DNA from 4 places in the Clostridioides sp. LIBA-6622 genome. Region 1 is predicted to be linked to each of the others. Evidence: riboswitches for the same ligand, from Rfam matches in the RefSeq annotation. Region 1 holds a riboswitch; each other region holds the start of a gene.
What was found. A riboswitch is a leader RNA that binds a small molecule or an ion and turns the genes downstream of it on or off. The one in region 1 is predicted to bind cyclic di-GMP.
Positions count from the first base shown of each region.

Region 2: linked by a shared signal. The riboswitch ahead of ACTG47_RS10365 (SH3 domain-containing protein) and the one ahead of ACTG47_RS15245 (M60 family metallopeptidase) in region 1 are both predicted to bind cyclic di-GMP.
Region 3: linked by a shared signal. The riboswitch ahead of ACTG47_RS17525 (Cys-Gln thioester bond-forming surface protein) and the one ahead of ACTG47_RS15245 (M60 family metallopeptidase) in region 1 are both predicted to bind cyclic di-GMP.
Region 4: linked by a shared signal. The riboswitch ahead of ACTG47_RS18600 (type II secretion system protein) and the one ahead of ACTG47_RS15245 (M60 family metallopeptidase) in region 1 are both predicted to bind cyclic di-GMP.

Region 1 covers NZ_CP196998.1:3,244,662-3,253,131, reverse strand. The annotation lists gene yajC (preprotein translocase subunit YajC) at 84-377, shown strand; gene ACTG47_RS15265 (TIGR04086 family membrane protein) at 436-798, shown strand; gene scfA (six-cysteine ranthipeptide SCIFF) at 864-1,007, shown strand; gene ACTG47_RS15255 (cell wall-binding repeat-containing protein) at 1,362-3,257, shown strand; gene ACTG47_RS15250 (cell wall-binding repeat-containing protein) at 3,741-5,144, shown strand; cyclic di-GMP riboswitch class I at 5,366-5,451, shown strand; gene ACTG47_RS15245 (M60 family metallopeptidase) at 5,573-8,470, shown strand, end outside.
Region 2 covers NZ_CP196998.1:2,143,508-2,151,977, reverse strand. The annotation lists gene ACTG47_RS10400 (autorepressor SdpR family transcription factor) at 1-216, shown strand, start outside; gene ACTG47_RS10395 (SdpI family protein) at 197-838, shown strand; gene ACTG47_RS10390 (carboxymuconolactone decarboxylase family protein) at 1,099-1,431, shown strand; gene ACTG47_RS10385 (hypothetical protein) at 1,961-2,125, shown strand; gene ACTG47_RS10380 (hypothetical protein) at 2,523-3,368, opposite strand; gene ACTG47_RS10375 (ABC transporter ATP-binding protein) at 3,470-4,231, opposite strand; gene ACTG47_RS10370 (ABC transporter permease) at 4,242-6,572, opposite strand; cyclic di-GMP riboswitch class I at 7,087-7,180, shown strand; gene ACTG47_RS10365 (SH3 domain-containing protein) at 7,265-7,756, shown strand; gene ACTG47_RS10360 (hypothetical protein) at 8,108-8,470, shown strand, end outside.
Region 3 covers NZ_CP196998.1:3,750,152-3,758,621, forward strand. The annotation lists gene prdR (sigma-54 dependent transcriptional regulator PrdR) at 1-1,450, opposite strand, end outside; gene ACTG47_RS17525 (Cys-Gln thioester bond-forming surface protein) at 1,821-4,010, opposite strand; cyclic di-GMP riboswitch class II at 4,026-4,111, opposite strand; gene prdC (proline reductase-associated electron transfer protein PrdC) at 4,523-5,836, opposite strand; gene ACTG47_RS17535 (polysaccharide deacetylase family protein) at 6,227-6,991, opposite strand; gene ACTG47_RS17540 (alpha/beta-type small acid-soluble spore protein) at 7,282-7,485, shown strand; gene ACTG47_RS17545 (DUF4364 family protein) at 7,676-8,212, shown strand; gene ACTG47_RS17550 (YncE family protein) at 8,216-8,470, opposite strand, start outside.
Region 4 covers NZ_CP196998.1:3,985,525-3,993,994, reverse strand. The annotation lists gene purR (pur operon repressor) at 1-564, shown strand, start outside; gene spoVG (septation regulator SpoVG) at 720-998, shown strand; gene glmU (bifunctional UDP-N-acetylglucosamine diphosphorylase/glucosamine-1-phosphate N-acetyltransferase GlmU) at 1,211-2,590, shown strand; gene ACTG47_RS18605 (ribose-phosphate diphosphokinase) at 2,684-3,634, shown strand; cyclic di-GMP riboswitch class II at 4,477-4,562, shown strand; gene ACTG47_RS18600 (type II secretion system protein) at 4,723-5,229, shown strand; gene ACTG47_RS18595 (GspE/PulE family protein) at 5,408-7,084, shown strand; gene ACTG47_RS18590 (type II secretion system F family protein) at 7,096-8,304, shown strand; gene ACTG47_RS18585 (PilN domain-containing protein) at 8,319-8,470, shown strand, end outside.

The sequences.
Region 1 (8,470 bases):
CTCAAAACTAGAAAAGTAAATTCTTACATAGATATTTACTATATTTTACAAAAGAGTATAATTTATGAAGGAGTGAAAAATTAATGCCACAGCAACAAATAATGATGAGTGTAGGTCTATGGGTAGTAGTAATAGCAATCTTTTATTTCCTAATGATTAGACCTCAAAAGAAAAAAGACAAGCAATTAAAAGATATGAGAGGTAGCCTAAGTGTAGGAGACAAAGTTGTTACAATAGGTGGAATAGTAGCTAGTGTAGCTAAAGTTGAAGATGATGTTGTAATACTAGAGTTAGGACCAAATAGAACTAAAGTTCCATTTGAAAAATGGGCTATAGGTACAGTTAAATCTAAAAAAGAAGAAATAGAAGAAGAGTAAATTAGTAATTTAAAAGCCTTTTCTCGAATATATATTAATTTGAGAGGAGGTTTTTTTTATGGGAAAATCTAATTATATTTTTAAAGGTCTAGGGTATGCGTATATAATAACTTTGGCTGTTTTATTAGTGTATAACTTATTTTTGACATTTACAGATATTGGTGGGGATAATATAACCATGGTTTCATCATTTATAACTACCATTTCTGCAGCTATAGGTGGTTTTTATACTTCAAAACACATGAAAGAAAAAGGTCTTATATATGGACTTTTAGTTGGACTTTTGTACATAGTATGTATTTTTTTAACTGTGTTTTTAGCACAAGAAAAGTTTGTGTTTGAAGTAGGAATGATTTATAAGTTACTGTTAATATCAGCAGCAGGAGGCATTGGAGGCGTACTGGGTGTCAACTTTAAATAGAGTTTATATTAGAGTAGTTTTATGATATAATCAATAGGAAACAATTAGAAATGGAGGCGTTGAAAATGGAAAATAAACATGTAAAAACTTTATCTCAAGCTACTTTAAAGCAAAGTGCTGCAAAAGGTGGATGTGGAGAGTGTCAAACTTCTTGTCAATCAGCTTGTAAAACTTCTTGTACAGTTGCAAATCAAGAGTGTGAAAGATAGAAAATTATTGACTTAGTTATTTTTAAGAGGGTACTTTAAAATGATTCTATTATCATTATGAGGTATCCTCTTTTGTTTTACAATGCTTCTTGTGATAAATAGTAGCATTAAACTTTGTAAAATAGTATTAAATTAGTGTGTATATTTAATTTAAATGTAAAGGATTAATTAGCAAAAATTAGTATGATAGTGTGTTCAAAATGTAAATTTTTATACGTATATTTTTAAACTTTGCATTAGTAAATTATGTAAACACATAAAATATATTGAAAAATAATATTATATATAATATTATTTATATGTGGGAAATACGAATATAAAAAAATTAAAAAACAATATTCGGAGGACATAAATATGTTGAGCAACAAAAAGAGAAGTATGGCAATAGTAATGGCAGGAGCCACAGTTATGAGTGCAGCAGCACCAATATTCGCAGATAACACTGTGTCAGAAAATGTTGATAAAAGTTACACAGTAAGTGCAAAAGATTCTACTAAACTAATTGAAGAAGTTAGAAAAGCATTAGAAATTAAGTTTGAAGAGACAAAAGCAGGAGCAAATGTAAATGATAGAGTTTACGATATAAAAGTAGACAATGTAAATTTAACTAATGCAACTCAATTACAAAACAAAATAAACACATTAGCAGAAGGCCAAAGTTTAAAAGTTACTATACAAGACAAAGGTCATCAAACTTTAGGTGGAAAAGTAGTTGATTATAAAATCGAAAACTACAAAACAGCTCAAGAAATAGTAGATGCAGTTAATGCTTTCAATACAACATTAGCAGAAGATTCTGAGAGCAAATTAACAGCAACAATAAAATCTACAAGCTCAGTTGAAGTAAAAAGAGCAAAAGATTCAAAAAATGTTATTACTATAAATGTAGGAGACCAACATTTAGATTTCTCAAAACAAATAATATCAGAAGAAAGTACTTTTGAAGGCTATGAAAAGAAATATAGTGATATAGAATCAAAAGAATTACATACAATAACAGTTAAAAATGCAGATTTACAAGATGTATCAGCAGAAGATTTATTTGATGGAGTTAGATTAACTACATCAGGAAGACAAATAGTTAATAAAGTTAAAAATGGATATTCTTTAACATTTGAAAATGTAGCTATACTTACTCAAGAGCAAGAAGATAGTGATGATAAAGATAAGCCAGAAAAATCAAGCTTTGATATGGTTTTAAGTAAGACAAATGAAAAACCAGAAACGATAAGCATATCAAGTAAAAACCATAAGTTAGTAAGAGACTTACACAAAGTATTAACTGATGTTAAAGATGGAAAAGAATTAAAAGTAGAAGTTTTATCTGGAGATTCAAGATTTACAACAGCAGTAGAGGTTAGCAAAGAGAGATTCAATGATGGAGCAGCAGAATCAATAGTCTTAGTTGGAGAAGATGCTATAGTTGATGGATTGGCATCAGCACCACTTGCATCTCAAAAAAATGCACCAATACTATTATCAAAGAAAGATTCATTACCATCAGAAATAGAAGCAGAGATATTAAGAGTACTTGGAAGCAACTTATCTTCTAAGAAAATATATATAGTAGGTGGAGAATCTAAAATATCAAAAGAAACTGAAGAAAAACTTGCTAAGTTAGGTGTAAGTAAAGTTGAAAGAGTTTCTGGAGAAGATAGATTTGAGACTTCTTTAGAAATAGCAAAACAATTAAAAGATACATTTAAAACTGCTTTCGTAGTAGGTGGAAATGGAGAAGCAGATGCTATGAGTATATCTGCTAGAGCTGCTCAATTTGGTGCTCCAATAATAGTTACAGGTAACGAATTGGATACTAAAGCTGAGAAGTTATTAAATGGAAAAGAATTAGAAATAGTTGGCGGAGAGAACTCTGTATCAAAAGATGTTGAAAACAAATTAGTTGAGATAGATTTAAATAATAAAGTTGAAAGATTAGCAGGAGAAAACAGAAAAGACACTAATGCTAAAGTAATCAACAAGTATTATGCAGGAGCAACTAAAGCATATGTTGCAAAAGATGGTTATGTAGGTGGAAATGGACAATTAGTTGATGCACTTACAGCAGCACCACTTGCAGCTAGTGCAAAAGCACCAATAATATTAACTACAGAAGAACTTTCTAAGTCACAAGAAGAAGTAGTTGAATTAAGACTTAAGAATACTACTAAGTTAGTACAAATAGGTGAAGGAATAGCTAAAAATGCTATTGAGAAAATAGCAGAGAAAATAAACTTATTTACTAGAAACTAATAGTATATAAAATTTAAATTTGTAAGTTTATTTAGATAATGTTTAGCTAAGTAAGATATAATATAGATAATAAATAAGTATAAACAATTAAAATAGAAACAATGAAAAGATGGTATCTTAAAATAAGTTAAGATGCCATCTTTTTATTGTTTTTTGATTATTATATCTTGTAGTCACTGTATCTTAAAATATCGATTTTAAAAACTTTATATAGAAGACAGTTTATAGAAAATACATGCTTATTAAACTGTATTATTTTGAGTGTATAACTTAATAAAACTTTCGAGACTATTACTTAATTAAAGAAAATAAGTTATAATGTTTTGAATTTATGAATAATAAAAACTTTAACTATATTGTTTGAGTTAAATGGATAACTATGGTATCATATATAAAATATGGTAACAAAATTGTAACTTTTTATTAAGTCTAAGTAAAATCAATATAACAAAATTATAAAAATTAATATTGGGGGTAAAAAATATGAAGAATAGTAGAAAGATATTTGCTATAGGACTTACACTATTTTTAGTAATGGTAAATACTCCTAGAGTAAATGCGCTCACATCAGTTGAACAAATAAAAGGAACTGACAGATATGAGACCGCAGCAAAAATAGCAGACAAACAAAACTATAATACAGCAATACTAATCAATTCGGATAATAGCCTGGCAGATGGCTTGAGTGCAAGTGGTTTAGCAGGAGCATTAAACGCGCCTATTTTAATGACAAAACAAAATCAAATCCCAAATACTACAATGGAAAGATTAAATAAAGCAAAGAATGTATATATAATAGGTTCAGAATCGACTATAAGTAAAGGTATAGAAAATCAATTGATATCTAAAAATAAGGTTGTAGAGAGAATATTTGGTGAAAATAGATTTGATACGAGTGTGAAGATAGCTGAGAAAATCAAAGAAATTAAACCAATCGATAAGGTAATTATAGCTAATGGAATCACAGGAGAAGCAGATGCAATAAGTGCATCGCCAGTAGCAGCAAGAGATGGAGTACCTATAATACTTACAGATGGAAGCAGTGTAGGATTTGATACAACAGGATTAAAGAGTTATGCACTTGGTTCTAGCGAGATAATAAGTGATGAACTGGTTAAGAGTACAAATTCTGTTAGATTGGGTGGAACAGATAGATTTGACACAAATAAAAGAGTTATACAAGAATTTTATAAAGACAGTAAAGAATTTTATTTAAGTAAAGGTATGCAACTAACTGATGCATTGGTAGCTTCTACAATAGCAAAAAATGCACCTGTGGTTTTAGTTGAAAATGGTAGCAATAAGAGTATTTTAAGTGGTGCAGATAAATTGACTGTACTAGGAGGAATAAATCAAAATGTAATCAAGCAATGTATAAATCAAGCCTCACCAAATCAACAAGGATTGTACTATAATCCAAATGATAAGGTATTTAAGGATAGGATAAAGGGAAAAATATATGCTCTTACAAAACAATACAGAAAAGAAAATGGTGTAAGAGAGTTATCTGTAGCAAGTAGATTAGAAGGTCTAGCAAATGACTGGTCTAATTTAATGGCAAATAAAAAGACTTTATCTCATACTATAAATGGTAAAAATTCGTATTCTACTTTTTTGAAATACTTAGATTGGAGTGAGATTAAGTCTGGGTACATTTCTGTTCAAGGGGAAAATATAATTAAGTATAAAATCCCAGACAAACCTGTATATACAAATAGGGATGCAGATGATATAGGAAACTTTATTTTTAATGAGTGGAAGACCAATCCTGAGGAAGGTACAAATATGTTACATAAAGGATATGAGATAATGGGATTTGGGTTAACTATGACAGGTGATAAGACGATATATGCAACACATGAGTTTTATGGAAGATATAAAGAATAAGTATTTATCGAGAGTTAGATATTTTGATAATGATAGTATATATAAGTGATGGAAATATGTAATAAGATAATAATTAGAAAATAACATCTAAGTAATGTATTTATAATGATAAAGAATATTTATATTAACATAATAATATAAATATTCTTTTTTTGTATTTTAATATAAAAAATTTGTACTAAAAAGTTTAAATATAGTATAAAATGGGTATAAAAGCATTGAAAATTAAATGGCAAAATTAGGGAAATCTAATGACGCAAAACTATAGGGATTAAAGCTTACAAAGCCATATCAGCCAGTTGCTAAAAAGAGCAAGTTCTTTTTATTTATAATAAAGATTCTCTTTGAGTGTCTTTTTTTATTGTCTGAAACTATAGCATTTAAATTCATGGAAAATTAAAGATTTATTGAGGGAGGATTGTTATTTCATGAAAAAGGCAATATCTTGTGTACTAGCAGTATCTATGTGTAGTGCACCATTGAATGTTTTTGCAGAGCCTATATTAGAGGGGAAACTAAGGTCAGTTGAAAAATCAGTTACAGAAAAGCTAAAGGGAAATTTAGAAGTGGATTTAAATTTTTCACTTCCAATCAAAAATAATGAATCAGAAAGTATAACTGATATACAACTACAATTAAAAGATAGTAGTAACAATAGTGGGATAATAAAACTTGGAGGTAAAAATTCAGGAAGTATAAATATAGGAACAGATTCTATAGGCTATACTATCAAAAAATTATCTGCCAATAGAAGTGAAGTAAAAGATAAAGATGAAAATATATCATATTATAATATTATGTTCAGTAATTTACCTGTTGGAAAATACAAGGTAGAAGTCTCTGGAAGTGGATTTAAGAGTAAAGAAGTTAAAGATATTGATATATCAAGTTATTCTCAAAGGGTTTTATTAAGTAATAGAGCAAGTGTAGATAATAAAAATAAACCTTTAAACTATGAACTATTCTTAATGGGAGATGTAAATGGAGACGGAAAAGTAGATAAAAATGATTATAATGAAGTTTTAGAAAATATAGATTCAAATAAAAAAGAATATGATTTAAATAGAGATGGAAAGGTAGATATTGCTGACCTAGACTATGTACATAAAAATCTAGGGCAAAATGAAAATGCAAATAGTCTGGAAAGTATAGTACCTACCAATCCTATAGTAGATACAAGTAAAGTAACATTAGAAGAAAATAGTGATACAAATATTCAGGGTACTGTAGAAGATTTGTTTAGTGGAGAAAGTAGTGGAGTTACAATATCTCCAGCAAATAAAGGGGATAAAATATCAGAAGAAAAACCGGCAGTGATGGATATAGCGTTATCAGAAGCACTTGATATGGAAGTTATAAATATTAAAGCTCCTGAAGGGAGTGCTCCAGCAAAAGGAATAGTTGAGGTTACAGATAAAGATGGTAATGTTCAAGAGATTCCTTATGAAAATAAAGAGTATGTAAAAACTTTAAAAGAAGAACAGCAAGAAGAAGTAAATAATAAAGAAGAAAATACAGAGCAATCTGATAATAACTCAGATAATACTCAAGAAGAAAAAAATGATAAAGAAGAATCAAATTCTAATACAAATGAGCAAGAAAACAATAATAAGGAAAGTAATGATAAAGAAAGCTCATCAACTGATAAATCTGATTTAGACAAAGATACACCAAAAGAAGATAATAATATTAGTAAAGATGACAACTCTACGACATCTACATATAGTAGGTCAGCTTTAGAAACATATGCAGATGTTCAAAATAGCGATATAGTGATAAATCTTGGTAAACAAGTAGCAGTGAAAAAGATAACTATAAAAATAACAGCTACAACTGCTAATGATAGAAATCTTGCAGAAATATCTAAAGTTGAGTTTTTAAATAATGTTTATAAAGAAATACCAAAGCCAGATATGAATATACCTAAAATTAATAAAATAGCGACTAGTACTGCTGTTGGAAATGAAAAGGTATCTTTTTATTGGAACAATGAAGTGAATGTATCTGCATATGAACTTATATTAGATACAATTGATAGCAAAGGAAAAGTATTATCAACTAAAAAATTACAAACTAGCAAAAATTCTATAGAGGTTAGAGATATAGATGCGTATGGTCTATATAGAGTTAGTATACAGTCATTAAATGGTGATTGGTCTAGTGGATATAAAGATGCAACATCAGAGAATTTAGATGGAGTACCAGAAAATGTAGACTCAAACTATAAGCCAATACAATTTAGCCCAGATAGTATATTAGAATTTCAAGTTGTTCCAGATACAAAACCAGAGCCACCAGAAGGCATAAGTATTAAAGGAAGATTTAAAGCTCTTGATGTAAGTTGGAAAAATCATAAACAAGCTAAAGATTTTGACTTATATTACAGAGAAAAAGGTTCTAATGGTTCTTGGATAAAATACAACGATAAACTTATTCGTGGAACAAGTTCAAAAATAGAAGGGCTTAAGGATAATACAACATATGAAGTTAGAATGACAGCTACTAACCACTTGGGAACTAGTGGAATGTCTAAAATATATCTAGGTACAACTGAAAGTGTAGATGCACCAACAACACCTAACTATAGACTGATTAACACTCCTAAGTCTGATGCTGGATTTGGAATACCAACTAATCATATAGTAGATGTAACTTATCCAGCTGGACATGATAAAAGTGAATATAGTGATAAAAATCCATTTGATAAATTTAATATAGTAGATGGAGATTTTACAACACATTGGACTTTTCCAGAATATAATGCTGCTGAGGGAACAAATAGAGGTCCAATCATAACTTTTGATAAAGCATATACTATGGATACTTTTATGGCTACACCTAGATTTGATGTTTCTGATAAGACAATAAATGACTTTGAGATACGCTATTGGGATGAAAATGGTCAATTACATAATTTAGGCGATGTACCTTTTGAAACAAAGACAGACCCTGTAAATAATAATAAATACGTGATGGTTAGATTAAAAGAACCAATAAATGCGACTAAGATACAAGTTAGTGTTTGTTCTTCTTATTCATATAAATCTAATATATCAGAGCTTAAATTCTATGAGTATGACAGTATAGAAAAAGAGGTAAGAGACTTATTTACAGACGATTTACAAGTTGAATTAAAAAAAGGTATAACTCAAGAAAAAATAACAGAACTAAAAGATAGACTTAATACTCCAGATACAGCAAGTGGAGAATATCATCCATATAAGACGGTTATAGAAAGAGAATTAAAATTAGCTCAAGACTTATATAATGATAGAGCAACACTTACTGATGTGACTACTGTTAATCAAGATATAAATGTATCAGGA
Region 2 (8,470 bases), 1.1 Mb from region 1:
ATGTCAGCAGGAGAAATTAGTGAAAAATTTAATATGACAAATGCCACAATTTCTTATCATCTATCTCAATTAAAAAAGGCAGGACTCATATTTGAAACAAAGTATAAAAATTTTATTTTCTATGAAATAAACATTTCAGTTTTTGAAGAGGTTATGCTTTGGTTTTCACAATTTATGGAGAAGGGAGAAAAAGATGATGAAAAAAGCGATAAATAAACAATTTATTTTATCTACATTAATATGTTTTATACCATTTATTGTATCAATATATTTTTACAATAGACTACCAAATGAAGTTGCAATTCATTTTGATACTTATGGGAATCCAGATAACTATGCTCCAAAGTTTATAGCAGCTTTCGGGGTACCATTATTAATGCTATGTGTTCACTTATATACATGGTTTAGAATTAAAAATGAACCTAAAAAGGCTAGTTTTTCAAATGTTATGCAAAATTTATCAAAATGGGGGGTTGCTATACTTGCAGTCATTTTACAAATAATGATGGTTTTGTATTCAACAGGAATTAGTTTGGATTTTAATTTTTATACAGGATTGATTTTAGGAATATTAGTTATTTTATTTGGAAATTATCTTCCTAAATGTAAGCAAAATTATTCTATGGGAATAGTTTCACCATGGGCTCTTAATGATGAAGACAATTGGAATAAGACACATCATTTAGCTGGCTGGATTTGGATTATTGGTGGGATATTATTAATTATTAATGCTTTTACGAGTATCCCTTTTTATAATATCTTTGTAATTTTTGTAATTGTAATATTTCCATTTATATATTCTTATTTGCTATATAGAGCTTCAATTAGAAATAACTAATACAATCAATTATTACCATAATATTTAGATAAATATAATACATTTCAGAGCTGAAATATATAATTAAAAATTTACTAAGATATTTGTTTTAGCTCTGAAAAAATATTATTTAATGAAATTAATATGGTTTATTCAAAATTTTAATAACTTATATTAATTAGTTTGTTGAATATAAGTTGAAAATTTGTATTTAATGTTGAAAGTATAAGTATAGTGTGCTACTCTTATAAGAAATTATTTATAAATATAGGAGGTATAACATGAATACTAAAGAAATGAAGGAATATAGAGAATTTTACAATAAAAAATTAAGTGACACAGATGAATTTTTTAGAGTATTTGGAAGCCTTGATGATAAGACTTATTCAGAAGGAGCTATAAGTAAAAAAAATAAAGAACTAATAGGATTAGCTATTTCTATTTTAAGTAGATGTGATGAATGTATTTGTTGCCATATTGAGGGTTGTGTTAATTCTGGGGCAAGTAAGTATGAAATTATAGAAGCAATAAAAATAGGTGTAATTGGTGGAGGCTCTATTACATATCCAAATGCAAGATTTGCGGTAAAGATTTTAGAAGAGTTTGACATATAACTTTAATAGCAATAATTTATTTATATTTGTAGCATTGAGTTATTTAAAATTATACTAAATTTTATTCTTATGATTTTATATTTTTATTAAATTTTCCTAGTTGTATCCAAAAATTCGAAAATACTTTTAAGATTTAGAGTATTTTTATTACAGGCTATATTAAGAATTATATAGTGTTGATTAAATATGTTATATTTTTTATTATTTAAAATAAATTGAATATTGGAATAATTGTATTTATATATTTATATTTCCATGTAATATATATTTTATAATTCATATAAATTTTAATAAAAAGTTTTGGCAAATAGATTAAATAAAGTTTTATTTATTGTATTTTATTATCAAGTTTACTACAAATTAAATTGTCTATTTTTATTTATAGAGTAGAATAAACTGTTTTTGTTAAGAATTTTGAAAGTAAAATCAGACTAAAAAAATAAAGGAACTAATTTGTCTAACGTTTATTGGTGAAAAATAAATATATAGAAGTTATAATAAATATATAAAAGTGTATGAGAGGTGTTATATGTTTGGTAAACCAAAAGAAAGTGTTAGATTTCTAGACTTTAATGATGTAGCAGAAAAGTTTGGGGAGAAAAAGGCTGTTGCAATTTTTGATGCTATAGCTGGAAAAAAATCTAAAGAACATATTATCAAAGATATAGAAAAATTAGTAAAAAATGAAGTTTAGACATTTATAAGGTATATTGAGCTTGAGGGTAGCTCTTTATACCTTCTTTTTTATTATTTGATTGTATTTTAATGTTTTAGATTATGTATATGTCTTTGTATACATAGTATAGGGCTCTTAATAAATAGCATCTAACTTTAGATGAGCGAATTAGTTAATATCCTGTTAATAATATAATTGAAAAATCATCAAGATTTTTAATCTGAATTTTCATAATCAAGTTTTTCTAAATTTTAAAAATTGTGTTTTCTTTTTAAATAAAAAAACTTATTGTTATAGAGTAATATTTATATAGCAATAAGTCTTTATCGTTTAAAATTGTAATTAGTTTCACATAAATTATGATTTAGCAGTTAACCATATATAAGAATGATTTATATAGCTAAAAATTAAATGCTTACATTAAATTATTTTTTAATGTATTAAGATTAAGTTTTGAATCTTCATTATCTTTATTAAAGTATAACGCTTTATTTAAATATTGTTGAGCTTCATCAAATCTTCTATGAAACATAAGTATAACTCCTTTTAAGTTATATATATTACTTGCATTTTTTTTGTAGTCAGAGTCCTTTTTATCTATATATTTTAAAGATTTGTTAATTGAATTCAAAGCATTGTATATTGCATTTGGATAATCAGGATACCCATCAAAACGCATGTAATTACATGCTTGTGCATAATAAAGGTCTGAATCAGTAGGATTAATAGTAATAGCTTTTTTTAGTATGATGTCGACCTCTTTAAAGATTTCCAGTCCATGATCATCAAGTTTAAGTTGAGCAAAATCCATACTATTAATGCCAAATTCTTTTTTAAAATCTTCGTATAACAAGAGCTTGTATTTATTATTTTCTACTATAAAGTATCTATTTACCTTTAAAGATTCATCTTTTTTATAAAGAAGATTTTTTATCTCAAAAGTTTCTTCTAATTTAACCACATTTTTATACTCTTTACCATCATAGTTGTACGTTTCTATAGTTTTCTCTTTACCTATTTTATAGTTAATTATTCTTTTTGTTTCAACTAAAATATTTTGAAATTCTTCAAGATTCTCTAAAATAATTTTTTTCTTGCTGTCTTTACTTAATAAACTATATGCTGTTTCATAGTCGCCAGAGTTCATTCTATCAATATATTGTTTTGCTACTTCACTAGCACTTTTTTTTGGGGAACATCCTGCTAATGATATTACAATTGATAATGTTAAGAGTAAAGTTATGCCTTTAGTAATATTCATAATGCAATCACCTATAATTAAATTTTATTAATTATATTTTAGCATCAAATATTGAATAAGTCATTAGCTTTAAAGTACATAAAGTGAACAGTTTAATAAACTTAAAAATCTAACTCTGATAACCAACTTATTAGTTTATTTTCTCGTTCTTTTAAATTATTATTATTAAACTTGCCTAATTTAATTTCTCCAACAATCATACCATCAGACATAAATAGTACTCGTTCTGTCTTTATTGCTACTTTAGCATCATGAGTTACAATCATAATAGTTGTACCTAATTGATTAATATCTGTAAGAATATCAATTATTTCATTTGTTAACTTGGAGTTAAGTGCACCTGTGGGTTCATCTCCAAATAAAATTTTTGGGTTATTAATTAAAGCACGGCATATAGAAGCTCTTTGAAGTTGACCTCCAGAGACCTGAGTAATATCTTTATCTTTTATTTCTAGAATATTCATTTTTTCCATAAGTCTTGTTGCTTGTTCGTTGATTATTTGACGACTTTTTTCTTTATTTAAGTAAGCAGAAATAATTATGTTATCAAATATATTTAAATTTTTAAGTAAATTACTTTGCTGAAAGATAAAACCCATATTTTTTAACCGAAATTTTGATAATACTTCTTCTGACATATTAGAAATCATTTCACCTGAAAATCTGACTGTACCAGAAGTTAATCTATCCATTCCGCTTATGTTATGTAGTAGTGTTGATTTACCAGAGCCAGAAGCACCCATAACAGATATAAATTCACCATGTTTAATTGACAAATCTATTCCTTTCAAAACTTGTTGTACATTTCCTTTACCAATAGTATACTCTTTAATAATTTTTTTAGTTTCTATAATATTATTCATAACATACTCCTTATTCTATAATAGACATAATTTTTATTTTATTAATTTCTCTACTAATTAATATAATTGTAGTAAATACTGTGAGAGTTAAAACTGATGGACAAAGTACATATACAATTAATGGATTTACTACAAATTGGAGATTGGAGATACCAGAAAGTAGTAATCCTGATATTTTTTGTCCAAGTGTATTTGCCATAACAACACCTAAAATAGTTCCAATTATAAGTACTAGTAAAGCTCTAGTAATATATTGAATGCGTATATCTTTAGTAGAAAATCCTAAGCTAAGCATAATTGCTGTTTGTGGTGTATCTTTAGCTATGAGCATTTTAAAAAACATTGATGTAATTAGTGAAGAAATTACAATAGATATAACAATAGCTAATTTTATAACAAGTCTTAACTGGTTGATAACAGAGCCCAATGTCTGATTTATATAATTATTCATATCAGTAATTTTAGCAGGGTAATAACTTATGCTATATTGCTCTAATTTATCGGCTACATTGACTCCAGATTTTAGATTTAAATTTATAATATGCCATAGAACATTATCTTCACTAGATGGTAGCATAGCTTTTGCAGTCTTACCACCATGTGTAATGTCTTGATATATACCACTAACAGTTAGAATTACCTTTTTATCTTTTGAGAAAATTGATAATGTATCTCCAATGCTTTTTTTTAGTTCATTTGCATTTATAACGGATAATGCAATTTCATTTTCTTTAATTGGAGCAGAACCTTTTACATATGTCAGTGGGAAAGTTTCAAAGTTTCCATTTTCTATTTTAATATTTTCTACTTTACCATCTTTATTTTTTATTTTATATGAACTTGTTGTAAAGGATTCATATTTTTTTATATCATTGTCATCGCTGATTTTTTGTAATATGGAATTAAAAAGATGCTGAGTTTGTTTTGTTTGAGGTAAGTCAATGCGAATATCGCTCTTGCCAGCGCCCATATAAGTGATAAATTCAGGTGATTGAATAGTATTTAAAAAATTAATTGGTACAATCATAAGGAAAATACAAATCATGTATACAAAACAAAGCAACCCATAGACAGTAAATTTTTTTACCACTTCATTTAATCCCAAAAATATGTTAGTATCTGTTATTTTATTTTTGTGTAGTTGAAAGATATAACCATATTTTACCAAGTTAGTAGAATGGCTACCTCTTAATGCATCAACTACAGATATTTTTTTGAATCTTTTAAGAATAATTTTACAAAAGAATATAACACTTAAAAATACAAGAACTGAACCTATAAATGGAATAAGAATGCTAAAAATGGTTTTATCTACTGTTCCCATATAAATATAAATATTTTTTGTAAAAAAAGGTTCTATAAGTAATGAGAGTATGTAACCAAGAAAACTTGCAAAAGATGCAATTAAAAGGTATTTTATCAAATATAGTTTTTGGATGTTATTATTTTGAATACCAATAGCCTTCATAACACCAATTTCTCGATAATCTTCTTCAATTGTTGTAATTAAAGTAAATCGTAAACATAAAATAGAAATTATAATAAGAAGAATACTAATTAAGATAACAATAGCAATTACAATTCCATCAGACACAGAATTTAGTAGTTGGTAAATAGAATAAGTTATTGATGTACCTGTTTGAGGGAGCTCAGTTGATTGATATAGTGCCTCAAACTCACTAATTTTATTTATATCATTTAATAGAAATTCGATTAAATATTCACTTTCTCCTAGATTAGACTTTAACATGTTCCAATCATTATCACTGATTAAAAAACGCTTTGAAGTAACAAGAGAAGGGTTCATTTGTGAGTCACGTATAAAGTCTTTTATTGTAAATTCTATAAAGAAATTACCATTAATAATTTTTATTGTGTCTCCTTTTTTCAAATTGCATTGCTTCATGTAATATACAGGAACTCCTATTTCTCCATCTTTTATTTGCATTATTTGATTGTTCATATCTAATAAAAAATCAAATTTATTGTTTTGCTTCGTAAAACTATTTTCTAGTACACTATTAGCTTGACTTTCTCCTTTACCTCCTAGAAAGATATTAGCTCCATTTATATTTAAAAGTTCAGTAGTTTGCTGTTTTTTTACATATGGAGTTTTAGTTGAAAATTTATCAATTTTTTCTTGGTCTAATTTACCAGAATACATTTGGACATAATGTGGTGTCTGAGATTTTTGAAACAAGGCAGTCACTGAATCAGTGAGTTTTATAGCGATATTTGTTGCACTAGATGCTAACATTGATGCAAGTAAAATAAAAATAAATAGAGTAATTGTTATTACTTTATTTCGTGTTAAATCTTTTAATAATATTCTTTTTAGCATAAATAATCCTCATTTCTTAAAAATTTTATATTGAATATTTTAGATTTAGTTCATAGCAGTTATAGATATATAAGATATAAACTGACCGTCAGTCTATAATGATAATATTATAATATATTTATTTTGTCAAGTCATTTAAAAAATAAAATATACATGTCTTATGATAAAGCCTTTAAAGAGAAGGTACTATAAAAGAGATTAGTAAAAATTTTAAAAAGGGAATAATTAATATAAATTATTTTTAGGCTCTATTAATTAATAATTTTTTAGATTAATTGAATATGTAAAAAGTTATTGATTATTTTGATATATTGATATTTATTGAAAAAGATTTGTTAAAAGTAGAGGTATCATATATAAATTACTATTTTTTGGATGAATTATGAAGAACAATAATTAAATTAATAAATATAAAGATATTTTTTGGTTATTATTAATTAAAAATTTAATTTATATTTAATTAATATAAAATTTGAGAGAATATCATTTTTAAATTGTTTAAATTATGTTATTATTCAGATATAGGCAATATTAGATAAATCTAATGACGCAAAGCTATAGGGACTAAAATCTTTATATAATAAAGGTCATGTCAGCCAGTTGCCAAAAAGATAATAATTCTTTTTGTTAAAAGTATTTTTTAAAGTTATATATTTTTAATAACTTAATATTTGGCAAGAGGAGGGCTTAAGATGATATCTGAGTTAATGTTAAAAAAATTTGGCGAATCAAGCATCAATTTTAAGACTAAGATTAAATTAAATTTAAGGGAAAGACCAGACATAAATAGTATGAAGTTGAAAAGTATACCAGAAGGTAAAATTGTTAAATTAAAATGTGTTGATGGAATATGGGCAGAAGTTGAAAGTAATTATGACAAAGGTTGGTTACTTTATAAATATCTAGAAAAATTTAGCAATGCTAAAAAAAATAATAATAATGACATGATAAAAAACAGAAAAAAGAATTATGTAGGAAATATAAGAACTAATGGTTTAAGTTTAGAACTTAGAAATGATAGAACATTAGACTCTAGAATTATAACTACAATTCCTGATGGTTTTAAGGTTGAAGTATGTTATAGTGTGGGCAAATGGGCAAGAGTTAATATTGATAAAAATGGAAACAGATATTCTGGATATGTATATAATCAATACATAGAAGAATGTTTAAGTTTATCATAATTGGATACTAGTAAGCTTTAAATATACTAAGAAATTTCAGAAAAAGAATCCTATTCATGGGATTCTTTTTCTTTTGTAAAAAACATTATTATAATATTAAATAGAATAAATTAATTAAGTAATTTTAATTTTAAATGGAAGATTTAAGTAAAAATAAGCTTAGCGTGTATTTTGTATGTTAAGTATCATAAATTAATATTGATTTAAAAAAGTTTAATAAAAGAAAGAATTGATGGAATAAAAATTATGTTAAAGATAAGAGAATATATAATAAATTTGAAAAAAATTGTAATTTTTAGTTTCATATATATTATAATAAATTAGATATAAGATTTTTATGAGGGGGAAAATATGAAAAAAAAGAAAACATTGATTGGGTTAGCCATATCTTTTTTACTTATAATTAGTATTATAAATCCATTACAAGTTAATGCAGAAGCTATTATTGATTCTGGTGTATACATTTCTTCAACACAAGAGAATTATAAATCTAATTATACTAGATTTAAAACTATTAAATCTAAAAGTAAACATAAACGTAGTAGGTCTAGTAAAAGCAGAGTAAAATTGAAAAAAAGAATGATAAGAACTAAAAATTATGGACATGGAACTTTAAATAAACATAAAAATCAAGGCATAAGAAGACATAATATTCTATCAAGATTGATATTTTCAATAATGGTTATATTTATTGTTATAGTTTTAATTGTACTA
Region 3 (8,470 bases), 510 kb from region 1:
AATTTTGAAATATATCTATTACATCTTTGCTAATTGTAAGAACAGATTTATTGTTTTGTTTACATATTTCTTCTAAAAAACTATGAACTAATAATCCTATATCTTCTTTTCTTTCTCTTAGTGGTGGAATCTTTATCTCCACAACATTTAATCTATAATATAAATCTTCTCTAAACTTTTCTGACTTTACCATTTTCTCTAAGTCTTTATTGGTAGCCGATATTATTCTAGGATTTATTTTTATTGTAGTATCTCCACCAACTCTTCTTATTTCTTTTTCTTGCAACACCCTAAGCAACTTAGCCTGCATGCTAAGAGGTAAATCAGCAATTTCATCTAAAAATACGGTTCCATCCTTTGCAAGTTCAAATATACCTATTCTACCTTTTTTACTTGCTCCAGTAAATGCACCTGATTCATACCCAAAAAACTCACTTTCAAATAACTCATTTGGTATGGCACTACAGTTAACAGGTATAAATTGACCTTTTCTTTCACTATAATCATGAATAGCTCTTGCAAATACTTCTTTACCTGTACCACTTTCGCCCCAAATAAATATACTACTATTGGTTCTAGCTACTTGTTTTGCAATCGCTTTCGATTTTTCCAATTTATAACTTTTACCTAAAATTTTATCAAAGCTACCTTTGGATAGGTTTTTAACTTCATTCTTTAAATATTTCAATGTGTCATTTACCTTTTCAAGTTCAAGAGAAAGTATCTTTGCTTCTGTAACATCAACCTCTGTACATACAACACCAATAAATTCTTCCTTATAAAATATAGGATTCGCATGAACTAATGCATACATATTTTCTTTTTTATCCGTAAAATATAAGTCACTCATACCGATTTTACTATTTAATACTTTTTCTGAAATAGTATTTTCCAAAAATTCGTTCATCGGTCGACCGACTATGTCTTCAGATTTTATATCATACCTTTCCTCCATAAACTTATTCCACAATATAACTACACCTTCGTTATTTATAGCACAAATTCCTTCTTTAATTTGTCCTATAATATATTTCAAAGTCAATCCATAGTCTTCTAAATGCATATATAAATAGTCTCTAATATGCTCTTGTTTTAAGACTCCAATAATTTTATTGTCTCTAAGAACAGGAAGAATTCCTATATTTTTCAATATCATTATATCTCTACACTCATCTAAGGTTAAACCTTCACTGACATATATTACATCTTTTTTCATTATAAGTTTTACTGGCTGACCGTCATACTTCTTATGCATGTCATAAAGATTATGTATATCTGTCATAGATATAATACCTTTTAATTCACCAGATGAATCTATTACCATTAGAGTTTTTGTATTGCTTTTTATCATTTCTTTTATTGCATCTTCAATTCTTGTGTCTTCGTCTATAGTTGTAAATTTTGTATCCATTACCTCTTCTACTTTTTTTACTTCTGGTATCGAAAACATAAAGTCCCCCCTTTATAGTAGTACATCATCAAAACTTATTTATATATATTTATTCTAGCATATCATAATAACAATTCATTAAATAATTAATATTAAAATTTATTAAGTTATTAATATACAAATTTCTAATATAAATTCATGTAAATACTAAAATTAACACTTAAATCTATACAAATGAAACCAAATGAATTATACCCTTAGTATATTATTTTTTCAATACTATTTTCACCTTCAAGTTATTTTTCTATTCACAAAACAATTAACATATGTTTTCAAAAAGGTTATACTTACATAAAAAAATGCCTCAAAGTGATTTTAAATCAATTTGAGACAATATATTTTTAAATTTAATAACAAACAATACTTCATATTAATTTTTTGTTCTTTTAGTTTGATATACCAATCCACAAATTGCTATAATGCCAATAAGTACATATGGCACTATTTGAGTTTCATCACCTGTTTTTGGTGATTTTACAACTGTGTCATTTGTTGGTGGTACTGGTGGATTTACTATTGTATTATCTTTTGATGGTACTGATGTATTTTCCACTACATCACCTGATGGTGGCACTGGTGGGTTTACCAATGTATCATCATTTGTTGGTGGTATTGGTGGATTTACCACTGTATCATCATCTGATGGTGGTACTGGTGGATTTATCACTGTATCATCTGTTGGTGGCACTGGTGGATTTATCACTGTGTCATCTGTTGGTGGTGATGGTTTAGGTTTATGACCATTTGAGTTATCATTACCATTATATGGTGGTATTGGTGGATTCACATCTGGGTTTCCATCTGTTGGTACACCTATATTGAAATTAACTTCTTCACCACTTTTTTGTTCTATTGTATAGCTCAATAAATTTTGCTTACTAGCTGGTAGTGTAGATGAGTGGTCTTTTTTTCCAAAATCGAAAACTGTCTTAAAATATTGAATAGCTTTTGGGAAAATATAATCATAAGATAACGCAGATATCTTATCTTTTACATCTGGCTTATCTACACTCTTAAGTTTAAACTTTTGTTGTGTTGAAATTTCTACTTCACCTGTACCTATTATATTTCCATTTTCATCATAAGCAGTTACTCCATCTGGTAATTTCAACTTAACCACACCACTATAACCCACTAGAGCTACAGCTTCTGTTTCGTAAGTTCCATCTTGATTTTTATCAAATTTAATATCAGTTAAACCATTACTTAAACTAGGTTTTCCTGTATCATTTGGCTTTAACTCCTTACGACCAGCTTCTAATAATGCTTCTAAATAAGCTTTTCTATTTATTGCTGCTTCTTTGCCTTTTAGATACTCAGCTTTTTCTTCTTCTGTTTTTGCATCTGCTATAAATCTATCATAAAGTTTTATAGTATTTTGATATAACTTAAGTCTTTCTTGCTCATTCATTTGTCCAAGTGTAATCCAAATTGCATCTTGAGTAACAGAATGAGCCATAATTTCATATTCTTTTCCACCTAAATTAAATTGTTGCTTATATCCAAATCCATCAAACTCAGAACCTGCATATAGTATAGATTTAATTGCATCTTCATTTTGATTTTCTTGACCATTAAAGTCTTCTGCTGGTAAATATGGACTCTTATGTTCACTACTTGGAGATTTTAAATGATTATTATAACAGAATGCAGTTTGGTCTCCATCTTCACCTTCTATTACATATTTACCATCCTTAGAACTTCCACCTATAAGACCTTCTATTACATAATCGAAAGTTAAAGTTTTTGTATTCTCATCAAATCTTATATTAAAATAAGGTCTATCTGAACCATCTGTTTCTTTTAATAAAAAAGTATTCTTTACTTTTGAATTTTTATCATTATACCAAAGACTAGTATTTCCATCCTTTGAAGTAAGTACTTCATTAATTTCTGACTGTCCATCTGTTTTTACATCATTTTCGTCTCCCCAGAAATTATATACAAGCTTATTTATTTGAGATATAGTAAGATTAAGAATATCTTCAATATTCTTATTCAAACTCATTTCTTCTACTTCTAATTCTTCCTCTTCTTGTGATGGTATAATTTCATCTAATGGTTTCTCTCCATCTGGAATTTCTTCTCCTGATGGTTTCTCTCCATCTGGTGTTTCTCCTCCTGATGGTTTCTCTCCATCTGGTGTTTCTCCTCCTGATGGCTTCTCCCCATCTGGTGTTTCTCCTCCTGATGGTTTCTCTCCATCTGGTGTTTCTCCTCCTGATGGTTTCTCTCCATCTGGTGTTTCTCCTCCTGATGGCTTCTCTCCATCTGGTGTTTCTCCTCCTGATGGCTTCTCTCCATCTGGTGTTTCTCCTCCTGATGGTTTCTCTCCATCTGGTGTTTCTCCTCCTGATGGTTTCTCTCCGTCTGGTGTTTCTCCTCCTGATGGTTTCTCTCCGTCTGGTGTTTCTCCTCCTGATGGTTTCTCTCCATCAAGTATTGTATCTTTTCCACTTACTTCGTCAGCATAAGATATTATTGGTGCAAATGCAGTAAATGCTATACTAAAAGCAATTACTAAACTAACTATACTTGATTTTTTAATTTTTATTTTCAAGATTTTCCTCCTATTTATATTTATAGCAGGTTGCACTACTAACTCCATATATCTTTTAAGTGCCCAAATTTAAGATATACTTCACAGTTTCTATAAATAGGTTTTTAGTAATTTTTATGTCTGTAATACTTTTTATTTTTTTGTAATACTTTTTATTTTTTAAGTGCACTCTTTACGAACATTCTAAAATTATTAGCAAGAGACAAAAACTTATTTCCACACTAAAAAAGATACTTTAGAGTATCTTGAGATAATACAAAAAATCTTAACTCTATTGGATAATTGACTCAATTCAATTTTTATATGTCAATATGGCCACATATCTGAGTTTGTTTTTGTCTAATATAATTTTAATAGCTATTGCCACTATTATATAGTATATATTATATTTTGTCTATTTTTTCCATATTATTTATATTATTCGTTAATGTTATCGACATATCACAACAAAAAACATCCTTGAAAATAATTTTAAAATTTTTTCCAAGGATGTTTTATTATATATTTTTATATTATTTTATTTTTAATCTTACATCACCTTTTATTCTTCTTATTAATGGGTGATTAACTGTTCTCATTACATGGTCAGTAATATGATATACACCTAATTTTAATTTTGGTGCAGAACCCATTACTGTATTACTACAGTCAGTACAGTTTCCGATTAATATAACTTCTGCTCCAGCTTTCTTAAATTCTATACATTTTTGAGCTTGTCCTGGACAGTGTCCTGGATTTTCACATTTTAATGCACCTTTAATTTCTTGAGCTTGTTTACATTTTTGAACTGATACTATATCAGTAACTCCCATTTTAGCTGCTATGTCTCTCATTCTTTCTTCATTAGGTCCACATGCACAGACTAAAAGACCCATTTTTCTCTTTTCATTAACAAATGGCATAGTAACGATTATACCACCACTAGTTTTAGTTATTGGAGTATCTAAAGTAGTAGCTTTACCAGTGAAAGGTCCTCCTAAGATTATTTCACCATATTCACCTTTTATTCCACCAGCTCTTTCAATTAATTCTCCAACAGTAGTTCCGATTGGCACATCTTCAAATACTATAGATTCTTTTCCACTGTTTAATTGACCAACTACAGTTACATTTTTAGATATAACTGGTCTTTTTTTCTCAACAGCTTCTACTATTCTAGTTAACGTTTCTACATTTATTACTACTGCATTAGCTTCTGAAGGTAATTGAGTTGGCTCAAGTAATTTACCTAGAACATCTCTTACTATCGCTCTCTCTTCTCCCATTGGGTACATGTCAACTAGTTCTGCAACTTCTATGTTATCTCCTGGCTTTATTACTTTCTTGAATGCTGCTATTGCTTCTGGATGCTTGCTTTTTATTGCTAGCATACCTTTTCCAGCATTAGTAACTTCCATAGCATACTTTATACCTTGGTAAACTATTTCTGGTCTTTCTTCTATTTCTTTTATGTTATGAGCTAATAAAGGTTCACATTCAGCAGCATTTGCTAATATTGTTCCACCTTTTAAATCTATGTTTAATTTTATATGAGTAGGGAATCCTGCTCCACCCATTCCCACAACTCCAGCTTCTTTAATTAGGTCAAGTATACCTTCTCCTTTTAATGGTTCAAAAGTATCATCTTGCACTTCATCAGCTTCAATTACTATAGCTTGGTCATTTATTTCACTTATTTTTCCGCTAACACTGGCATAAATATTTGCCCCTAATCCTGCTGGTTCTGCGATTAGAGTTCCTTTTTTTACTACATCTCCAACACTTACTACTGGCTTATCTGGACCACCAACGTGTTGTTTTAATAAAATAGAATATAGTTTGTTCAACTAGTACGCCCCCTTAAGTATATTAATTTTTTTTATAAGCTTGTTCAAATAATGTTAATGTTGTTTTTCTATTACAATGTCTTAACATATTGTTTATTTCTATAGAACATATCGATTATTAACAAAGCAATTTCTATGCCAACTTTTAAACAAACTTATACCCTTTGAAAATACTATCTTACAGCATCCATAATTTCTTTTAGACATTTAAACTCATTTTGAAAAAGTCAATTATTAGACACTTTTTTAATCAATTTAATCTATAATTATTGATATCGCATACATGCATAAAAAGTGTCAATAAATAGACACCGTCTTTTTATCGACACTTTTCTAACATATACTATATAATTTACCACAACTTTACTTAAAATATACATTTACTGCTTGTCAATTCCTAGGTTTTTGCACTCCATTAGAATCAACTATGTAATTATCTTTATACAATAAGTCAGATACTTTTACTAAACTGTATCCATCTTTTTTAAGTTTACTTATTATAGTATCTAAATAGTTATCTACATCATTTATATTAGCATGAAATAAAACTATTGAACCAGGTTGAGATTCTTTTATTACTTTTTCAATTACGTGATTTGGACCAAGTTCTTTCCAATCTATAGAGTCTACATCCCACTTAATTACTTTATAACCTAAATCACTGCAAATGTCCATAGCTTTGTTGTTTACATCTCCAAAAGGTGGTCTAAACAAATTAGTCCTTTTTCCTGTTATATTAAATATTTTTCCTGATGTAGTTTCTACTTCCTTTTTTATATCTTCTTTTGATATTTCTTTCAAATTCGCATGGGTATTTGAATGATTTCCAATTTCATGTCCTTTTTCATCTATAGACTTTACAATATCTTGATTATCATCTACCCAGCTACCAACTAGAAAAAAAGTAGCTTTTACATTATGTTTATCTAAAATCTTTAGAATTTCATCCATATTATTAGTTCCCCACGCAACATCAAAACTTAAAGCTATTTTTTTCTCATTTGTATCAACTTTATATATAGGCATTTTTGAGTTATCAGAATTGGAACATATGTACTTTATTCCATAAACAAGAGCAAATATTAATACTAATAATAATGAAAAAAATAAAACACTATATATCAAAGCTTTAGTTCTTTTGACTTCTCTTTTCATACAATTCCCCCTTTTAAATAATTTCTTCTATATTTAAAATTTATTTTTTTTTAGCTCAAAAAAGTACTGTAATATTTAATTTATAAGACAATAAGTAAAAAAACAAAGCCTATATTGTTCTAGTTAGATGCTTCAAAATCTTCATTTATTTAATTTTTTAATATTTTTTACATTTTTACCTTTATTTTTCTGTATATATTGTTTTTATTTTGGAGAAATTAGTATTAACATCACATAAATAAAAGTGTTGTTAGACATCATAAACTAATTATTTGAGGAGGAAATTTACTATGTCAAATTCAAACAGAACAGTAGTGCCAGAAGCAAAAGCTGCTTTAAACCAAATGAAATTAGAAATAGCTAACGAAATAGGTTTATCTAACTATGAAAACATAGACAAAGGTAACTTAACAGCTAGAGAAAATGGATATGTTGGTGGATACATGACTAAGAAATTAGTTGAAATGGCTGAAAGACAAATGGCTGGAAAATAGATAGTAAATTTTGACACCTGGGTATCAACAGGGCTGCTAATTAGTAGCCCTGTTTCTCTGTATTTGTTTATAAAATTAATTTTATATGATTTGTTAAAGATTCATAATACTATACAAATTGTTCTTTTAATTTTGTATAAATTAGTTTAATATATTATATATAGAAATAGTTTGACGGAGGATGATATTTATGTTTGAAAACTCGTCTGAAGAATTAGCGTATCATAAACTTTTAATTTTATATATATTAGAAAAAATTAAAATGGATTTAACTAATTCTCAAATAACTCAAGTAGTATTAGAGACTGAGATGATGAATTACTTTTCATTGCAACAGCTTTTATCTCAGCTTATGGAATCTAAGTTTTTGACTACATATAAAGACTCTGACAGAGAATATTATGCTCTTACTCAAAGAGGCGTAGAAAGTCTAGAATACTTCTTTAATCGAATACCTACTAGTGTTACAGAAAAAATAGACAAGTATATAGATTCTAATAAAGAAAATTTACTAGCAGATACTCAAGTAAAGTCTAGTTTTGTAAAACAAAGTGATAATGAATTTATTGTCAACCTTAGAGTCATAGAAAATCAGTCTAACTTAATAGATTTAAATCTAAATGTTTCATCAGAAAAACAAGCAAAACTTATTTGCAACAACTGGAAAAATAATGCATCTTATATGTATGCCGAAGTTATCGACTTACTTATAAGAGACATACATTAAGGCCTACAAACAAATTATAGTTGTAGGCTCTTTTCCTACCTTAATTTCTTTTATCAATTTGTTATTTGCAGTTTCATAAACTTTTACTGAGTTTTCTTGTGTATCTGATACGAATAATAGCCTTTCATCTTTAGATATTTCTAATCCCTGTGGAATTCCGTTTATCTCAATATTTCCAATGTATCTACTTGTTGTATAATCTAAAATTCTCACATTATTATAACCCAAATCAGCGACATAAACTTTTTTCCCACTATA
Region 4 (8,470 bases), 740 kb from region 1:
ATTGATTTAATTTATGACCCTACAATAGCTGCTAAAATAGGAAAGATATTTGCTTCAAATATTGAGTATGTAGATGCAGATTATGTTGTGACAATGGAGACAAAAGGTATACCTATGGCACTTATGACTGCAAAAGCTATGAATTTGCCCCTAGTTATAATAAGAAAAGATATAAAAGTATCAGAAGGACCTACTCTTAGTATGACATATGTGAGTGGAAATAGAAGCTCTAAGGTTGAGAGTATGAGTTTACCAAGAAAAGCCCTTAAGCCAGATAGTAAAGTTATAATTATAGATGATTTCATGAGGGGTGGAGGTACTATAAAAGGAATGGTAGACCTTATGAATGAATTTGGTGCAGAAGTTATAGGCACTGGAGTATTCATATCTACAACGAACCCTTCAGAAAAGATGGTAAAAGATTATATCTCATTAATTCAGTTGGATGTTGATGGAGATAAAATAGTAGTAGAGCCAAATTTAAAGACTTTTAAAGATGAATATAGAAATGAAGATTTAGATGAAGAAGATTCAGAATTTGAATTTGAGATAGATGAAGATTAATAAAAAAAATATTTAGAAAAATATGTAAAAATAAAAAGAGGATATCCCTAGTTGTTCATAGAATTACTTAAAAAACAGTTTATATTAATTTATTCCAGCGATAATAATTTTAATATAAATTAATTTCTGTCAAAATCAAAGGGGGATATTTTGGTATGAAGATAACTGACGTAAGAGTAAGAAAATTAACAGAAGAAGGTAAGATGAAATGTATAGTTTCAATAACTTTCGATAATTTGTTTGTAGTACATGATATAAAAGTTATAGAAGGCCATAATGGCCTATTTATAGCAATGCCTAGCAGAAAAGTAGGCGAAGGAAATTTCAGAGATATAGCTCATCCAATAAATGCAGAAATGAGACAAGTTTTAGAAGATGCAGTTTTACAAGCGTATCATGAAGCATTAGTTCAATGGGAAGTAGCTGCTGAATAATAATAAATATATAAAATGGAGAGAGCCCGAACATTTAGGCTCTTTTTAAATGGAGAATTTGCATTAAAATATGTACTTTTTAGTAAAAAAGTGCTATATTATTAGTGATAATGTATATGTTGTATACAAATTGTCAAATAAATGTATTATAATGTATATTGATTGAGAGAATAATACGAATAAAATTAAATTAGATTGAATGGAGTGTATCAATGAACTTTAAAGCTATAATCCTTGCCGCAGGTAAAGGAACAAGAATGAAGTCTAAATACCCAAAAGTTATTCATAAAGTATGTGGAAAAGAAATGGTTAACCATATTATAGATGTTTCAAAAAAATCAGGTGTAAAAGATACTGTTGTGATTTTGGGACATGAAGCTGAAGTAGTAAAGGAAAAATTAGCAGAAGAAACTATAATAGCCATGCAAACAGAACAGCTTGGAACAGGGCATGCTGTAAAGATGGCTAAAGAATATATTAATGATGAAGATATAATAGTTGTACTTTGTGGAGATACTCCACTTATAAAGGAAGAGACTTTAAAAAAATTATTTGAATATCATATAGAAAATAAATATCATGCCACAGTTCTTACAACAAGAGTTGGAAATCCAACAGGTTATGGTAGAATAATAAGAGATAAAAAGGGTGACCTTCTTAGAATAGTAGAACAAAAAGATGCAAATTCAGAAGAAAAAATGATAAGTGAGATAAACTCTGGAATTTATTGTTTTAATGGTAAGAGTCTTAGAGAAGCATTAGACTTGTTAAATAATAACAATGCACAAGGCGAATATTATTTAACTGATACTGCTAAAATAATGAGAGACAAAGGTCTTAAAGTTGGTGCATTTGCAGGTTCAACTATTGAAGAGCTTATGGGTGTTAATTCAAGAGTAGAATTATCAAAAGCAGAAGAGATTATGAGAAGAAGAATAAATGAATCTCATATGGTAAATGGAGTGACTATAATAAACACTAACTCTACCTATATAGAATCTGATGTTGAGATAGGTAATGATACTATAATATATCCAGGCGTTATGTTACAAGGGAAAACAAAGATAGGTTCGGATTGTATAATTGGAACAAATTCATCTATAACAAATTCAGAAATAGGTGATGGTACAGAAGTAAAAAATTCAACTATAATTGATAGTAAAGTTGGAGAAAATACTACTATTGGACCATATGCATATCTAAGACCGAAAAGTAACTTAGGAAACAATGTAAAAATAGGTGATTTTGTTGAAGTAAAAAATGCTGTTATAGAAGATGGTTCAAAGGCTTCTCATCTTTCTTACATAGGCGATGCACATGTTGGTAAAAATGTAAATATTGGATGTGGAGTTGTCTTTGTAAACTATGATGGTAAAAATAAATTTAAATCAGTAGTAAAAGATAACGCATTTATAGGTTCAAATTCTAACCTAGTTGCACCAGTAGTTGTAGAAGAAAAAGGGTATATAGCAACTGGTTCAACAATAACACATGATGTTCCAGATGGAGCTTTGGCAATAGCTAGAGAAAGACAAGTTATTAAAGAAGGCTGGGTAGAAAAGAAGAACCAAAAAGATGCAGAAGGTAAGTAATTATTAGTTTATTATTTTGGCTAATAAATTTAGCTCGAAATTATTATAAATTATATTCGTTAAGATTTTAAAATTTTCAGGAGGGTTACATAAATGAATACTAGCGGAAGCGAGATTAAAATTATTGCAGGTAATTCATCGAAAGAGTTAGCACAGAAAATAGCTGACTATATAGGTGTATCAGTGCTAGACTGTGAAGTAGGTACATTCAGTGATGGTGAAATATGTGTAAATATGAATGAGACAGTAAGAGGTTGTGATGTGTTTGTAGTACAATCTACTAACAGTCCAGTAAATGATAACTTAATGGAGTTATTAATCTTAATTGATGCATTAAAGAGAGCATCAGCAGGAAGAATAACAGCAGTTATTCCTTACTATGGATATGCAAGACAAGACAGAAAAGCTAAGGCAAGAGATCCAATCACTGCTAAATTAGTTGCAAACTTAATAACTGCTGCTGGAGCAGACAGAGTATTAACAATGGATTTACATGCAGCTCAAATACAAGGATACTTTGATATACCACTAGACCATTTATTAGGTGGAACAATATTAGCAGATTACTTCAATGAAAAGAAAATAGAAGATTTAGTAGTAGTATCTCCTGACTTAGGAAGTGTTACTAGATCAAGAAAGTTTGCTAATACTTTAAATGGAGAAGTACCAATAGCTATAATAGATAAGAGAAGACCAAAAGCTAATGTATGTGAAGTTATGAACTTAATAGGTGATGTTAAAGGTAAAAATGTTATACTATTAGATGACATGATAGATACAGCAGGAACAATAGTTAATGCGGCAAATGCACTTAAAGAGTTTGGTGCAAAAGATGTTTATGCTTGTTGTACTCATGGTGTATTATCAGGACCAGCTATTGAAAGAATTTCTAATTCAGAGATAAGTGAGTTAATAGTTCTTGATACTATACAACTTCCTGAAGAGAAAAGAATTGATAAGATAAAGATAAAAACTGTAGCTCCTTTATTTGGTGATGCTATAAGAATGATATTCTCTAACGAATCAGTAAGTAAATTATTCTAATTTATTAGATTTATAAGAGTTGTTTAAAAGGATATAAAACTTTTGAGCAACTCTTTTTTGATATTTTAATTTATATAGCTATTTTTTATTATTAGAAGTATGTATGTAATTTTAGGTAAGGATTATAGTTTAAAACTTAGATGTAGTTAAGTAAAAAATAAGTATAAAAAAACATATAATATTATGAATATTATGAATATAAAAAATATTTAGAAAAAGTATTGAAAAATTTCAGATTATGTAGTATTATGTAAATATAAATAAAGAAAGAGGTGTTTCCAATGGGAAGGTCAGAAGATGAACCCCTAATAATTAAATGATTCAGTCACAATCTAGAAGAAATAAAAAAATCTATTGAAAGTTTATTTATAAGAATTGAAAATAGTATCTATTCTATATCTTTAATGTTTGTGAGAGGGTTCTGGATTATATAAAGTTACTGTAAAGAAAGTAATTTTGCACAATAAGCATATCTGTAAATGAAGAATTTCATTTATATAGTGATTGTGACTGAATCATAATTAAAAGAGATAGAATGTTTATATATAGATGATTTTAATAAAATACTATATTGTAATAGCTTCTAGCTTTCAAATAAATATTAGCAAAGGATGGAAATGACAATGATAAAACTAAATGATAATTTATAAATATCTCCTTACGATATATGATAATTGTAGGGAGATGTTTCTTTTTTTGTATAGTATAAATATTTATAGTAATTGTGTTTCAATATGTAAATTATTGGTATATATAAATAATATAAACTTAGTTGATAAAATTTGGTAACTATTATATAATATAAGTGGATATGTATATATTTTATGCATTACCCTGAATTTAATAAAAATAGAAACGTTGATGTATGTTCTGTGATTTGGGCGCCTTGGGACATATGGAGTTAGTGGTGCAACCGGCTATGGAATTGTATTTATTTATGGATACTTTTATTTTCATAGCATTTTTTGTTTTAAAATGGTTATATGCTAGAAATAAATCTGGTTAGTACGTGTAAATAATTTTACTTAGATTTTTAACCAGATATATTATAAGTAAGTATTAATTAAAAAAATTGAGGGGGAATAAAAATGAAGTTAAGAAAGAATAAAAAAGGTTTCACTTTAGTGGAATTATTGGTAGTAATTGCAATTATAGGTATATTAGCAGTAGTAGCAGTTCCAGCTTTATTTAGTAATATAAATAAGGCTAAGGTAGCAAGTGTTGAGTCTGATTATAGTTCAGTTAAGAGTGCAGCATTGTCTTATTATTCAGATAATAATAAAGTTCCTGTTGATGGTACTTTAAGTAGTTTAAGTGCTTATATGGAGACTCTTCCTGATAAAGCAGATATAGGTGGAGAATATCAATTGCTTTCTGTTGGCAATAAATTAGTATTACAGATAGGTAATACTAAGGATAATAAAGTCGAAGGTGCTACATTAACAAAAGAACAAACAAATAAGTTATTGAGTGATTTAGGTAATAAAATATATAAGAATAAAAAAGATACTGAACTTACTGAGCCATTAGAAAAAGATAATACCGTAAAAAATGGGATTATATATATAGTACTTATAGATAATACTGATATGTAGTATTCATATAAAATGTTTAGATGTATTCAAAAAAGAGTTAAAATTATATACACATTGAGTAAGATATCATAAATTTAATAAAAAAGACAGGAAGAAAATCTTCCTGTCTTTTATACTATTTTCTTTAATATACAATCATAAATGATGATATAATTGAGATAGTAAAGGAGTGAAATCTGTGGCTAAAAAAGTTAGAATAGGAGACAAACTGGTTGAAAAAGGATACATAACAGAAGACCAGCTTAAATGGGCATTATCAGAGCAAAAAAACAGTGGAAAAAGACTAGGAGAATTTCTAGTACAAGAAGGTCTTATAGATAGTAACTTATTAATAAGTGTATTAAAAGAACTTTTGGATATAGAAAGTGTATTTTTAGAAGGAACAGAAATAGACACATTAGCTACAAAAATGGTTCCAGAAAATATATGCAAAAGATATGCGATATTTCCATTCAAAATCGATGGAGACAAGATATGTCTAGCCATGTCAGACCCACAAGATAGAGAAGCAGTTCAAGATGTAAGACGTATGTCAGGAAAAGATGTAGAAATATTTATATCGAGTGCAGAAGATATAAACAAAGCAATAGGTCATGCTTATGCTCATTCAGAAATAAATAAGGCAATGACTGAGTACAACAAGAATAGAACTGGTGGAGTAAGAGAAACAGTAATACTTGAAGAAGATGTAAACGCAGCTCCAATAGTAAGATTAGTAAACAACATACTAGAAAATGCAGTAAGAATGGAAGCAAGTGATATACATATAGAACAAAGCGAAAATTACATGCGTGTCAGATTTAGAATAGATGGTATGCTAAGGGAATATATGAGAATGAACTCAGCGCCATACAAAGCAGTAGTAAGTCGTATCAAAATAATGTCAGATATAAATATATCTGAAAAGAGAATCCCACAAGATGGCAGAATCTATTTAAAAGTAGATAACAAACCTATAGATTTTAGGATTTCTACAATGCCAACTAATAGGGATGAAAAGATAGCCATGAGGGTTCTTGATAAGAGTAATTTTATGGTTAGCAAAGAAGTACTAGGAATAGATGAGCATGGCTCTAAGATATATGACGAGTTGATAAACACTCCTTATGGACTTATATTGGTAGTTGGGCCTACTGGAAGTGGAAAGACAACTACATTATATTCAATGTTAAATCAATTAAATACGGAAAATAGGAATCTCCTAACTATAGAAGACCCTATAGAGTATGAATTACCTGGTGTAAATCAATCTCAAATAAATGAAAAAGCAGGTCTTACCTTTGCTAGTGGGCTTAGAGCTTTTATGCGTCAAGACCCAGATATAATAATGGTCGGAGAGATAAGGGATACTGAAACTGCGGAAATAGCAATTAGAGCTTCTCTTACAGGACATTTAGTTTTAAGTACATTACATGCAAATACAGCAGTTGGAGCAATTTCTCGTCTTTTAGATATGGATGTAGAAAGTTTTTTGATAACCTCATCCGTTTTAGGGGTAATATCTCAAAGACTTACAAGAAAAATTTGTGAGCATTGTAGGGTTTCATATGAAGCAGATATTGGGGAAAAAAAAGCTCTTGGTATTGATATAAATGAATCAGTAACTATTTATAAAGGAGAAGGATGTGAAAGATGCAATAATACAGGATATAAGGGGCGTCTAGGTATATTTGAAATGCTTGAAATAACACCAGAAATAAAAGAGTTAATAGATTCATCTGCCAATCAAAGAGAAATTTTAAAGGTAGCTAGACAACAAGGTATGATTAGTCTAAAAGAGGATATAGTTAAAAAGGTTTTAAATGGAAAGACAACAGTAGAAGAAATGATTAGAATAATTTTGATGACTGATTAAAGGATGATATTATGAAAAGTTTTAAGTATACAGTGATAAAAGAGGATGGGAAAAAGCAAACTGATGTGATTGAAGCTAATGATTTTAATGAAGCAAGAAATTTACTTAGAAAAAGAAATCTTAGAGTTCTCGAAATTAAAGAAAGCAAAAGTAAAAACATACGTGCCTTTAGTAGGAAGAGAAAAAAAGACTTAGGAGCTGACCAGATAAGCCACTTTTGTAGACAGTTTGCTATTATAGTATCTTCTGGCATAAATAGTATCTCAGGCTTAGAAACATTAGCCAGAAGGTCAACTAATGTTACATTGAGAGAAGAAATTAATCGTATAGTGGCAGAAATAAAAATAGGTTCTACTATTGCAGATTCAATGCTTTCATCAAAATCAAAGTTTCCAAAGTTACTTGGTGCTATGGTAGCTACAGGTGAGGCCACAGGTAAATTAGATGAAGTACTAAAAAGTATGGCTTCATTTTATTCAAGTGAACATAGAATTAAACAAAAACTTAGAAATGCAGCGACATATCCACTAATAGTTTTAATTTCTTCATTTGTAATGATTTTTATATTTACAGCATTTATGGTACCTAAGATGGTTAATTCAATTACAACAGTAGGGGCATCTCTTCCACTTATAACAAGAATTGTTATGGGGTTTGGTATGTTTATGAAGAAGTTTTGGATAATAGTACTTCTAGCTATTATATTATCTATTTACCAGTTTAAGAAATATCTAAAAACACCAATTGGTAGAGCACATAAAGATAGAGTCATAAATAAGATACCTATTTTAGGAAAAGGAATAAATTGTATGGTAGCTACACGGTTTTCAAGAGCATTGTATCTATTTGTATCAACAGGATACCCATTAGTTCAAGGGCTTGATTATATTATAGACAGTGTAAATAACACCATGGCAGAAAAGATTTTGGCATCAGCTAAAGATGGAATAACAAGAGGTGAGGGCTTAGCAGAGAACTTAGAGAGATATACATATTTTGATTCTGTATTAGTACAGATGATAGCTATAGGGGAGCAGACAGGGGAGTTAGAGAATATAAGCAGACAGATGGCCGAATTCTATGAGTATGAATCCGAAATTTATTTAAATAGGATGGCATCAATGATAGAACCTGTTTTAATAATTGCAGTTGGTATTATAGTTGCGGTACTGGTTGTATCAATATTTATGCCAATGCTTAGTATATATGATGCTATGTAGGAGGGAAAGGACAAATGAACAAGGTTTATGTATCATATTATGGCGATTCTATTTCCATAGTTGAGGGCAGATATAAACATGATAAAGATAAGTTTTATATAAAAAATTTTAATGCGTTTTCAATAGAGGATATTGCACAAGATTTTTCTAAGGAAAAGTATGCTCT